Regions from separate parts of the Bradyrhizobium sp. LB11.1 genome, predicted to be linked through region 3. Evidence: predicted binding sites of a transcription regulator. Region 3 holds the regulator's gene; each other region holds the start of a gene.

Region 1 (4,030 bases), on a different contig from region 3:
GATCTGCGCGATCCGGGCCGACAACGTGTCGATATCGCCGTCGACGCGGTCAGCCTGGTCGATCTGGGCCGCAAACCAGGAATCGGGGATGCATCCCTTCTGCATCAGGAAGCCGTAGAGCGTCGTCACCAGCTCGGCATGGGCCGCCGGCGACAGTTTCCGGTAGTCCGGGACCTGGCAGGCCTCCCAGAGACGCTCCACGGCCGCCTTGCCATGCGCGATATCGCGCACCTCGACGTCGCGGGCGGCATGGTCGAGCACGCGCATGTCTTCCGCGATCGGTGCCCGCGTCAGCGCCTCGTGGCCGGGGGCGAGGTTCAGCGACACCTGGAGGGCGCCGAGGGAGGAGAAATCTAGCTTCGAATTGCGCCACTGGAGCATCTTGACGGGGTCGAAGATGTGGTTCTGGAGCGCGTTCACCAGCTCGGGCTCGAACGGGCCACAGCGGCCCGTGGTGCCGAAGGTGCCGTTGCGCGTGGCGCGGCCGGCGCGGCCCGCGACCTGCGCGAATTCGGCCGGCGTGAGCCTGCGGAACTGGTAGCCGTCGAATTTGCGGTCGGAGGCGAAGGCGACGTGGTCGACGTCGAGATTGAGGCCCATGCCGACGGCGTCGGTGGCGACGAGATAGTCGACCTCGCCGTTCTGGAACATCTCCACCTGCGCATTGCGCGTGCGCGGCGACAGCGATCCCAGCACCACGGCGGCGCCGCCATGCTGGCGCTTGATCAGCTCGGCGATGGCGTAGACCTCGTCGGCGGAGAAGGCGACAATCGCAGTCCGGCGCGGCTGGCGCGTGATCTTGCGGTCGCCGGCGAATTCCAGCTGCGACAGCCGCGGCCGGGTGATCATGGAGACGCCGGGCAGCAGCCGCTCGATGATCGGGCGCATCGTCGCCGCGCCCAGCAGCAGCGTCTCGTCGCGGCCGCGGCGGTTGAGGATGCGGTCGGTGAAGACGTGGCCGCGTTCCAGGTCAGAGGCGATCTGGATCTCGTCGACGGCGAGGAAGGAAACGTCGAGGTCGCGCGGCATCGCCTCGACCGTCGAGACCCAATAGCGCGGGCTCTTCGGCTTGATCTTCTCCTCGCCCGTCACAAGCGCGACGGCGTCGCTGCCGACCCTGGCTGCGATCTTGTTGTAGACCTCGCGCGCCAGCAGCCGCAGCGGCAGCCCGATCATGCCCGAGGAATGCGCGAGCATCCGTTCGATGGCGAGATGGGTCTTGCCGGTGTTGGTCGGCCCGAGCACCGCGGTGACGCCGGCGCCGGGCGCGCGCTCGGAAGCGAAGGGGGAGGAAGAAAAGGCCATGTCTGATTGATTAGGTAATGGCTGATAGGGCGAATGTCAGTGCCGTTCTGCCGACCCTCATCCTGAGGAGCGCGTCAGCGCGTCTCGAAGGATGAAGGCCCGGCTGATGCCAAACCGGAACAAGCCAGGCCCCTCGCCCTTCGAGACGGCCGCTGGCACGGCCTCCTCAGGGTGAGGGGCACACCGCCTATGTGGGAGCGCTCTCCCCAAACCTCGCGCAACTGTCTCACTTTGCGACGCTTTTCCCTGTGCCCTTAAGCTTCGGAACGAGTCTAGAACGAATCGCGGCCGAATCGCTGACTCGCCCTTGAGTCCTGTTACGTTCACGCAACATGTCGCGGGGCTCTTGTTTCCACCGCACTAGATGGAGTTTTGCCCTGTCGCACAAGCGGCGATGTGGCGACGGAATTCGTTAAGTTGGGGACGGCGCGGAGTCGAATCAGAATCGGGGAGGAGTCAAATGGATTCCGGGCAGCGAAGGCCCACTCACCGCATCTTGCGAAAACAACCCCATGCACAGTAGGTAAGTCGTTGATATCACTCATGGGGCCGTAGCCCGCATGGAGCGGAGCGGAATGCGGGGGCCAAAGCGAAGAATCCCGGATTGCGCTGCGCTCCATCCGGGCTACGGCAGCGGCGCCTACTGCGTCTTCGCCACCCTTGGCGGCTGGGCGGTGGTGATGAAGCTGGTCGCTTCCAGCATCGCCGGCCCTATGGGTGTCGGCACTTTCAGCCAGAACGGGACCAAAACCCGCGTGCCCGCGACGGGCGCGAGGGCGATCTCGATGTTGCGCTGGGCGGCAAGGTATCTGATCACGGGACGATCGGGGATGTAGCCGGCGATCGGCACGAAATACAGCGCGCAGACCACGACCGGGCCGTGATAGCCCTTCTCGGCTTTCACAGTCTCCATGCGCTTGAAATCGAGCTTGAGCTCGTAGCGCATGCGGCCGTCGAACACGGCCGCGCTGCCATGGCAGGCCTCCGCCGACAGCACATCGCCGGTGCCGGGAACACGCACCAGCGAGGCCGTCATCGGATCCCAGACGCCGCGGCGATGCGCCTCGGTGACGACGATGCGGTCGGCATCGACCGGCGGCTCCGGGATGATGCCGAAGTCCTTCACATTGCCCTTGTCGAGGGTGATGTGGATCTCTTCGGTCTTCTTCGAGGTGGTGGTGGAGGCCTGATAGGCGGTCGCGACCAGCGCGCCGTTGACGACGCGGCCCTGCGAGGCGCCGGTGCCGGACCCGCCCGCGAACGATTTCAGGATGCCGGTGGTACCGCCGGAGGCCGCGGCCGAGAACACGTCGTCCTGGATGTCGATGTTCCAGGCGCCGCGGCCGACGGGAATGCCGGCCAGCGTCGCCTCATATTGCGCCTCGAGCTTGCCCTGCGCCGCGGCCGGCACGGCACCCCACGCCAAGGCCAGCCCGCAAAGGGCCGCCAAAGCCAGCCGGCTAGCCGCATACAGCCGGAGCAGATGAGGGGTCAGGGTGTGCACGAAGCCATCCAATGGGGACGTCAGGCCTTGTTAATTAAGCCAAATCTCGCGGCAAGCAATGTGTCGGGGCGGAAAGCCACGGGAACTCACCGGACTATTCAGGTGCGAATACGCCCTTTATGTGATGGTAAGGCGCGACAAACACTGCCGTTTTGGTGATCGGGAGCGCTCCGGGCTCAATCACCTCGCCCGCTTGCGGGAGAGGTCGCGCAAAGCGCGGGTGAGGGCTCCCTCCTCTGGGGGACACTCGCGGCTCCGGGGGACACTCACGGCGTCCCCTTCGTGGTGATACCCTCTCCCCAGCCCTCCCCCGCGCGCGGGGGAGGGAGCGCACTGCCGCCGGCGCGGGACATGAAATCCCGCCCCAAAAACTTGACGTCCCGCCGCTTCCCCCCTATACGTCCGCCGCTCCCTGCAAGGACAGAGAATTTGCCCCCGTGGCGCCCCGAATGGCGGCCGCAGATCATTGGGGGAAAGATTGAGGATTTTGACATGTCTCGCCGCTGCGAACTGACGGCCAAGGGCCCCCTCGTCGGCCACAAGGTCAGCCACTCCAACATCAAGACCAAGCGCCGCTTCCTGCCGAACCTGGTCAACGTGACCTTCATCAGCGAAGCCCTGGAGCGCAATGTGCGCCTGCGCGTCTCCACCAACGCGGTGAAGAGCGTCGACCACAATGGCGGCCTCGACGCCTTCCTGCTCAAGGCCAAGTCCGACGTGCTGTCGCCGCGCGCCCTCGAGCTGAAGCGCGCCATCCAGAAAAAGGTCGGCCCGACCGCTGCGCCGGTCAAGAAGGCCAGCTAAGCCAGTTTCCAGATTGGGCGGGGGCTAAGTTGCGTCGCGTGGCGTAGGCTTAGCCAAGTCAAGTTTGCGTTGCGGCCGGATCGAAAGATCCGGCCGTTTTTGTTTGTACGTGGAATACAATTGGGGGTAGCCCATTGCGGGGCTTGCTAGTTTTCGGACATCATTAGTAGATTTATTTGATTTGCATCGAAACATAGCTTTTGGACGCAGCTTGAAAAACCCAGCTTCTCTCAGCAATCAGACAAACAGTTTGCTTCCGCTGCTTCGATGGGCTGGCAGTAAAAAGCGTCAATACGAGAGCCTTAGAAGGTTTTTCCCCCCGTCATTCAACGCATACGTTGAACCGTTTGCTGGGTCTGCGGTCGCTGCGGCCAAGCTCTAATGCAGGCTACGGGCTGCATTCTCTTCTCGACATGG
Region 2 (4,030 bases), on a different contig from region 3:
TGCGGATCGGTTGCGGCATTGGCCATCATCGCGCCGGTCATGCGCTCGGCGTCCTCGATCAGGGGTTTAATGATCGAAGCCTCGGGCAGGTTCCTCCAGTATTTCTTTGGCATCTCCGCTTGCATCGCCTTCACCTTCAACCGCGCCGGATTGAAGATGCTGGCGTAATAGCGCCGCCAGGTTTCTTCCAGCCGGTCTTCGCCCGGTGCTTCGCTCTTGCTCACGCCAGGCGTGAACGAGAGCGCATGGCCATCCCAATGTGCGCAGAGATCCGGCGTCAGGATCGACCAGGGCATGTCGGCAAAACGCTTGGCGAAGAACGGCGCGGCGAGCTCGACGATGTGATGCTCCGGCTCGAACCAGGCGACGTAATGCGCTGCGCGTTCGCGGCCGATTTCGCGAAATCGCACGAAGGCGTGCATCTTGTGCTCGTCGCGATGGACCGCTCGCGCCATCGCCGTGACCAGCGCGACATCGGGGTCGATCGCGACTTCGATGAGATCGTGATTATCCTTCAGCCGATAGAGCAGGCGATAGAGGATCGCAAAGCGCTCGGGATCGCGGTGCAGGATTGCTGCCTGGGCAAGGTCGACGAATTTCGCCGACACGCTGAAGGTGCCCTCGTTCACCTCGAGGATCGGCGACGGTGCGGGCGGCGCGAACAACTCGGCTTCGCCGCCCTGCACGGCCCAGGTGACATCGGCGGGCTTCACATGATGCAGCACGAGCGTGCGCGCGCCTTTGCGCCAGCCGTCGAAATCGGTTTCGGTGTCGAGGGTGATGTACTGCATCAGAAGCCGAATCCCAGTTGCGTTGCCTTCGGCTTGAACCGTTCGATCAGCCGCGCGTCGTCGAGCCGATGCGGCGCGGGCCGGTGGTCGCTGAGGATGATGAACGGCAGCGCCTTGTTCCGGGGTACGTGCAGCCGCGCAAGATCGGAGAGGCGGATCGTTGTGGTGCGCCGCGTTGCGATGATGCGTTCGACCGCTTTGGTGCCGAAGCCCGGCACGCGCAACAATTCCTCGCGGCTGGCGTGGTTGACGTCGAGCGGAAAACGGTCGCGGTGGCGCAGCGCCCAGGCGAGTTTGGGGTCGATGTCGAGCGGCAGCATCGCGCTGTCGTCGACGATCTCGCCGACGTCAAAGCCGTAGAAGCGCATCAGCCAGTCGGCCTGGTAGAGCCGGTGCTCGCGCAGCAAGGGGGGCTGTACCAGAGGCAACGCACGGCTGGCATCCGGGATCGGGCTGAAGGCGGAATAGTAGACGCGTCTCAGCTTGTAGGAGCCGTAGAGATTGGCGCTGGTGTGGAGAATGGTGTGATCGGAGGCGCTATCAGCGCCGACGATCATCTGCGTGCTTTGTCCTGCCGGCGCGAAATGCTGCGGCTTCGCCTTCGTCTTTGTGCTGCTGATTTCCTCGGCTTCGTCCAGCCTCAGCCGCAGCCGGCCCATGGTGCGGCGGATCGCGCGCACGTCCTTCTCGGGCGCGAATTGTTGGAGACTCGTGTCCTCAGGCATCTCGATGTTGATGGAGAGACGATCGGCATATTTGCCGGCTTCCGCGATCAGCGCGTCGTCGGCCTCCGGAATGGTCTTGAGATGGATGTAGCCGCGGAAATGATGCTCCTCGCGCAGTTTTCGAGCGACGCTGACCACTTGCTCCATCGTGTAGTCGGGGCTGCGAATGATGCCGGAGGAGAGAAACAGACCCTCGATGTAATTGCGCCGGTAGAAGTCCAGCGTCAGCTTGACCAATTCGTCGATGGTGAAGCGGGCGCGCGGCACGTTGGAGGAGGCGCGGTTGACGCAATAGAGGCAGTCGTAATTGCAGGCATTGGTGAGCAGCACCTTGAGCAGCGAGATGCAGCGTCCATCCGGCGCGTAGGAATGGCAGATGCCCATGCCGGGCGCGGTCGAGCCCATGCCCTTGCCGTCGCTGGAATCCCGCTTTTCAGTGCCGCTGGAGGCACAGGAGGCGTCGTACTTGGCTGCGTCCGCCAGAAGCTCCAGCTTGCGTTGTACGTCCATCCCGGAATCCCTTTGATTCAGCTCATGAATTCGATCAATCGCAATTCGATTGACTCTTCGAGCGCCGTTAGCTTTATATTAGAACATATCATGAACAAATGAGCCAGCCGCTGGTTCTCTTTTTTGAGAGCCACCGGCAATCACCTCTGAAGGAGCGGCGAGCATGAGCGCACGCATGAGCGCGCTTGCGACCTTGCGCAGCCAGATCGAACGGATCGAGACGGCGGAGGTCGTGCATCAACGCGACCGCGTTGCGCTCGGCCACGGCGAGGTCGACCGTGCCTTGAAGGGCGGGCTCGCGCGCGCGGCGATCCACGAGGTGTTTTGCGCCGGGTCTCAGGGCGCGGCTGCGACGGGCTTTGTCACCGGGCTTGCGGGCCGTGTGACGGTGCGCCGGCCGCTGCTGTGGGTACGGCAGGATTTCTCGGAACTTGAAACCGGCGCGCTGTCGATGAGCGGGCTCGCCGAGATCGGCCTCGATCCGCGCCGGGTGGTGATGGTGCGTGCCGCCGATGTCGAGAGCGCGCTACGCACCTCGGCCGATGCGCTCGCCTGCGATGCGCTCGGCGCCGTCGTGCTCGAACTCTGGGGCGAGACGAGACAGTTCGATCTCGTCGCGAGCCGCAAGCTGACGCTGGCTGCCCAATCGTCCGGCGTCACTGGCTTACTGCTACGGATGGCGGCGCAGCCGCTGCCCTCGACTGCGGAAACACGATGGATGCTGCGTGCGGCGCATTCGCCGCCGGGATCAGCTTCAATGCCTGCGGCGCCTTGGAGTGCCTGGGGCGCGCCGCGCTTCGATGTCGAGCTGTTGCGCAATCGTCATGGCCCGTGCGGCCGGTGGATCATGGAATGGAAGTGTGATGAGTGCCAGTTCAGTGAGCCGTCGGCGTATCCTCAGCCTGTGGCTGCCGCGCCTGCCTATCGACCGGATTCAGCGGTTCTTCAACAGCGCCGGGCTGGGTAACACCAATGATCCGAGCATCGTTGTCGTCAAGGACAACAATACGCTGGTGATCCATGCGCTGGACGAGGCCGCCGAGCGGCTCGGCCTGTACATCGGTCAGCCGCTGGCGAATGCGCGGGCGATCTGTCCGAACTTGAAAGTGTTCGATGCCGATGCCGTGGCCGATGCGAAGACGCTGAGCGACATCGCCGACTGGTGCGACCGCTTCACGCCGCTGGTGGCGCTCGATGCGCCGCACGGCTTGTTCCTCGACATCTCCGGCTGCGCGCATCTGTTCGGTGGCGAAGCTGCATTGTTGCGGACGCTGGTCCGGTCGCTGGCGCGTCAGGGCTTTGCCGTCAGCGCGGCGATTGCCGGCACCTCGGTCTGCGCGCGCACGCTGACGCGGCAGACCACGGGCACCATCGTCGCCGATGGCGGGGAGGCGGCAGCGATCGACCGGTTTCCCGTATCCGCGCTCGGTGCAGGCGAGGCCATCACCACCGGCCTGCGCCGCGCCGGGCTGAAGACCATCGGCGATGTCGCCTCGCGCGCGCCGAGTGAAATCACGGCGCGGTTCGGCGCGCAGTTCTCGACCCTGCTCGCGCATGCGCTGGGGCGGGGCGATGCGCCGATCAGTCCGCGCAAGCCGCTGCCTGACTACATCGTCGAAAAGCGTTTTGCCGAACCGATCGCCACCGACACCATGATCGCGATGACGCTGTCCCGGCTGGCCGATACGCTGATCGCGTCCATGGAAAAGCAGGGCAAGGGTGCGCGCCGGCTGGAAGCCGCGTTCTTCCGCACCGACGGCGTTGTGCGCGCGATCATGGTCGAGACCGGGCGACCGGTCACGCAAAGCAAAGTTATCGACCGGTTGTTTCGCGAGCGCCTCGATGCACTCGCCGATCCCCTCGATCCCGGTTTCGGCTTCGACATGGTGCGGCTGTCGGCGAGCCGCACCGAAATCGTGGTGCAGGAGCAGCGCGATCTCGACGCGCATGTCCACGACAATGACGAGCTCACCGCGCTGATCGACCGCATTGCTGCGCGGATCG
Region 3 (4,030 bases):
GTGGTGCTCGACATCGATTTCTCCAAGGCGATCGCCTGCTGGGCGGGACATGCCGGCTGCACACCTGAGGCCATCGTCGCGCGCTACGTGCGTGACAGCGAAGCCTATCGGCTGCACGAGATGGGCAAGATCAGCAACGAGGATTATTTCGAATCGCTCCGGCGCTCGCTCGGGATCACGATTTCCGACGCAGAATTCCTCGAAGGCTGGAACGCGATCTTCGCCGGCGAGATGCCCGACATTGCGGATCTGCTGCCGCGCGCGGCCAGACACATGCCGCTTTATGCCTTTTCCAACACAAACCGCCCGCATGTGGACCATTTCTCGAAGGAATATGCCGATCTGCTGGGCCATTTCCGCGAGCTGTATCTGTCCTCAAGCATGGGCTTGCGTAAACCGGATGCGGAAGCCTTCGACCATGTCGTTGCCGCGATGGGCGTGCCGGCAGACCGGATCGTGTTCTTCGATGACCTCGCCGAGAATATCGAAGGCGCGAGGGCCCGGGGCCTCACCGCGATCCATGTGACCTCGCCCCACGACGTCGGCAAAGCGCTGAAGGCGCTGGGAATTTAATCCGGCGGTTGCGCAGTCCAACCACCTGCTTCCGGAACCATTTCATCGGGGAACGGGGAACCAAACCGTTCTGTGCAATTTTATACAAAGTTCCGGGAACGAATGGCCCGCTTCCGGACTCATCAGTCCGTTGGGAATTCTACATCGGAAGTATCGACGTGTTGGGCAAAACCTACCTCACCAAGCAGGCCTCCCTGCTGATGAAATTCGCCAGAACCACCTCGGATTCTGAGCTCTCCGCAAAATTGATCAGCAAGGCCGCCGACCTGAAGGCCCTGGCGGATCCGATGCCCGACAGGGATCAGGGGCCTATGGCGCCCGATGTCAGTCCGGACTAGAAGCCAGGAAACAGATCGACGCTCGCCGTGGCTCTCGTATTCCGTCCTGGCCATAACCCGATCCTCGTGCCGGCCTCTTTCGCCTTCCGGATCATGCCGCGGCGTGAGATTGATTGCCCGAATGGCGGAGCGCCACTTCAATCTCGGCATCAAAGCAAATTGCGGATAATCGGCCATTCGAGCCCGGAAGCGCACGCTCCGCGCCAGTATAGCCCTTTTGCGTCCGCCCTCCCGCTCGGCTAGAAACTTGCCGACCGAGTCTTTCGACTTGTAGCGGGAGTTCGCCGTGGCCTTGATGCCCGTTTCCGATGCGCTTGCAGCAGTGCTTGCGGGTGCAGCGCCCATGGCCGAGGAAATGGTCGCGCTTGACGCGGCTTTCCATCGTGTGCTCGCGCGCGACGTCGCGGCGCGGCGGACGCAGCCGCCGCAGGCCATGTCGGCGATGGACGGCTATGCCGTCCGCGCAGCGGATGCGGCCGAGGTCGACGCGCAGCTCATCGTCATTGGCGAAGTCGCGGCCGGCCGGCCGTTTGCAGGAACTGTCGGTGCCGGCGAAGCCGTGCGGATCTTCACCGGTGGCGTCGTGCCCGAGGGCGCGGACGCAGTCGTGATCCAGGAGGACACCCTCGCAGACGGCAACCGCATCACGATCAAGGAGGCAGGCGTCACCGGGCGGCACATCCGCCCCGCCGGCATCGACTTCTCCGAGGGTGACGTGCTCCTGCGCAAGGGCGTCCGGCTCACCGAGCGCGATCTCGCGCTGGCCGCCGGCATGAACCATCCGAGCCTTGCCGTTCGGCGCCGCCCGAAGGTCGCGATCCTCGCCACCGGCGACGAGCTGGTCATGCCGGGCAGCACGCCGGGCCATGGCCAGATCGTCTATTCCAACGGCTACGCCCTCCATGCGCTTGCCCGCAGCGAGGGTGCCGACACCGTCGACCTCGGGGTTGCCGCCGACACGCTTGCGGCGACCACCGCCGGCATTCGCCGCGCCCGCGAAACCGGCGCCGACGTCCTGATCACGACGGGTGGCGCGTCGGTCGGCGACCACGATCTGGTGCAGCAGGCACTAAGAGCCGAAGGCATCTCGATGGCGTTCTGGAAGATCGCCATGCGGCCGGGCAAGCCGATGATGAATGGGCAGCTCGGGGCGATGCGGGTGATCGGCCTGCCCGGCAATCCCGTGTCATCCTACGTTTGTGGGTTCCTGTTCCTGGTGCCGCTGATTCGCGCGCTGTCGGGCCGTTCGGTCGTTCACCATCGCCGCGAACACGCGGTGCTCGGCCGCGACGTCGGCGCCAACGACCAGCGCGAGGACTATCTTCGCGCGCGCCTCGATGTGCGTGATGACGGCACGCTGGTAGCGCATCCCGTCAATCACCAGGACTCCTCGCTGCTTGCGAATCTCGCTGCGGCACAGGCACTTCTCGTGCGCGCGCCGTTCGCGCCGAAAGCCGAAGCCGGCACGCCTTGCGAGGTGCTGCGACTGCCCGTCTGACCGCTGTGTTCGCGTGCGCTCCGCGAACTTAAGCGCGTTCACGGTAAATTAAGCAGTTGCGGAACATGTATCGAACATATAGTGTCCGTTCATGATTTGTTTCGAGCATGTAGCGGCTTATTGCTGAATTCAGCGTCTCGGAATCGGACGACATCAACCGGGGGATTTTGGTCGAGATGTTAACGCGCAAACAATACGAGCTCCTGCGGTTCATCAGCGAGCGGCTGAAGGAAAGCGGCGTGCCGCCCTCCTTCGACGAGATGAAAGATGCGCTCGATCTGCGCTCGAAGTCAGGCATCCATCGTCTGATCACTGCGCTCGAGGAGCGCGGCTTCATCCGCCGCCTGCCCAACCGCGCTCGCGCCATTGAAGTGATCAAGCTGCCTGAGCTCCAGGCCGCCGCCGGCAGCCGCCGCGGCTTCACGCCGAGCGTGATCGAGGGCAATCTCGGCAAGGTGCGAACGACCTCCAGCCTGCCCGCCGACGAAGGCGAGCGTCCCGTCGCGGTGCCCGTGATGGGCCGGATCGCGGCCGGTACACCGATCGAGGCCTTGCAGACCCGGAGCCACACCATCAGCGTCCCGCCGGACATGCTGGGCTCGGGCGAGCACTACGCGCTCGAGGTGCGCGGCGATTCGATGGTGGACGCCGGCATTCTTGACGGCGACATGGCGCTGATCCAGCGCAACGAGAGCTGCGACACCGGCGATATCGTGGTCGCCCTGATCGACGACGAGGAGGCAACCTTGAAGCGCTTCCGCCGCCGAGGCGCCTCTATCGCGCTCGAGCCGGCGAATTCAGCTTACGAGGTCCGCATCCTTCCACCCAACCGGGTGAAGATCCAGGGTAAGCTCATCGGGCTTTATCGCAAATACTGAGGCGGTTGCGCCCTGCCGGCGGCAGGCCGCGCGTCAACAATTCGAGCGGACGATTGTCCGCTCCGGCTGGATAGTCTTTCTGGTTTCGCACAGATTATCCGGCCACCTCTCCGGCGCGACATCCTCGGCACGCCGCAACGAAGCACCGATCGCTTCGCAGGGCTTTGCGAGACCGAGGAGACAACCATGCGCAAGATCATTTTGGGCGCCGTCACAATGGCGCTGATCGCAGCATCAGCGTCACAAGCTTTCGCGTCGCAGCCAAAGCATCACGCCCGCAGGGCGTCGCGGGCCACGTGCGAACAATTCCGCGGTGCCCGCAATGCCGCCGAACAGCAGACGCAGCCGACCTGGCAATATTCAGGCTGGTCGGCACCGGCCGACTGCTGACGGAGAGCCTCGAAGAATGCGCAAGCGCAGGCTTTGTTCCTCCTGCATTTGAAAAAGAAAATGTGATGGCAAGCTGCGGACCCGAGCCGCAGATTTGCCCACAACCAAGCAGACGCTTGCAGGCTTCCACTCTGATAGAGGCCTGCGCCTCCGAGACAGAGGCGCGGGTTGCTATCCTGATTGAGGAGCACCCGATGTGTGACTACAGCCTGCATGCCGTCGCGACGCGTCCCGCAGAAGTCGGCGAGACGATCGTCGCGACAACGTTCCGCGGCACCTCGACGCGCGGCTTCGCTTCCGAAGCCGACATGTCGGTCGCGGTCTGCCTGCTGCCGGGAACGGAGCTCGCCTTC

Evidence for each region. Region 3 encodes LexA, which represses DNA repair genes until DNA is damaged. Its sites were predicted from a motif close to TGTTCNNNNTGTGTTCNG; they were not measured.
Region 1: ABIA96_RS23270 (helicase-related protein) is a predicted target of LexA. The motif match lies at 1,568-1,585, and genes of this name have one in related genera.
Region 2: ABIA96_RS00640 (ImuA family protein) is a predicted target of LexA. The motif match lies at 2,106-2,123, and genes of this name have one in related genera.

The regions. Positions count from the first base shown of each region.
Region 1 covers NZ_JBEPTH010000009.1:86,785-90,814, reverse strand. The annotation lists gene ABIA96_RS23270 (helicase-related protein) at 1-1,305, opposite strand, end outside; gene ABIA96_RS23265 (DUF3108 domain-containing protein) at 1,946-2,755, opposite strand; gene rpmB (50S ribosomal protein L28) at 3,302-3,613, shown strand; gene ABIA96_RS23255 (ORC-CDC6 family AAA ATPase) at 3,952-4,030, shown strand, end outside.
Region 2 covers NZ_JBEPTH010000001.1:142,553-146,582, reverse strand. The annotation lists gene ABIA96_RS00650 (UdgX family uracil-DNA binding protein) at 1-791, opposite strand, end outside; gene ABIA96_RS00645 (putative DNA modification/repair radical SAM protein) at 791-2,026, opposite strand; gene ABIA96_RS00640 (ImuA family protein) at 2,190-2,993, shown strand; gene ABIA96_RS00635 (Y-family DNA polymerase) at 2,890-4,030, shown strand, end outside.
Region 3 covers NZ_JBEPTH010000005.1:324,829-328,858, reverse strand. The annotation lists gene ABIA96_RS15845 (HAD family hydrolase) at 1-573, shown strand, start outside; gene ABIA96_RS15840 (hypothetical protein) at 732-911, shown strand; gene ABIA96_RS15835 (molybdopterin molybdotransferase MoeA) at 1,198-2,409, shown strand; gene lexA (transcriptional repressor LexA) at 2,586-3,287, shown strand; gene ABIA96_RS15825 (hypothetical protein) at 3,474-3,677, shown strand; gene ABIA96_RS15820 (hypothetical protein) at 3,872-4,030, shown strand, end outside.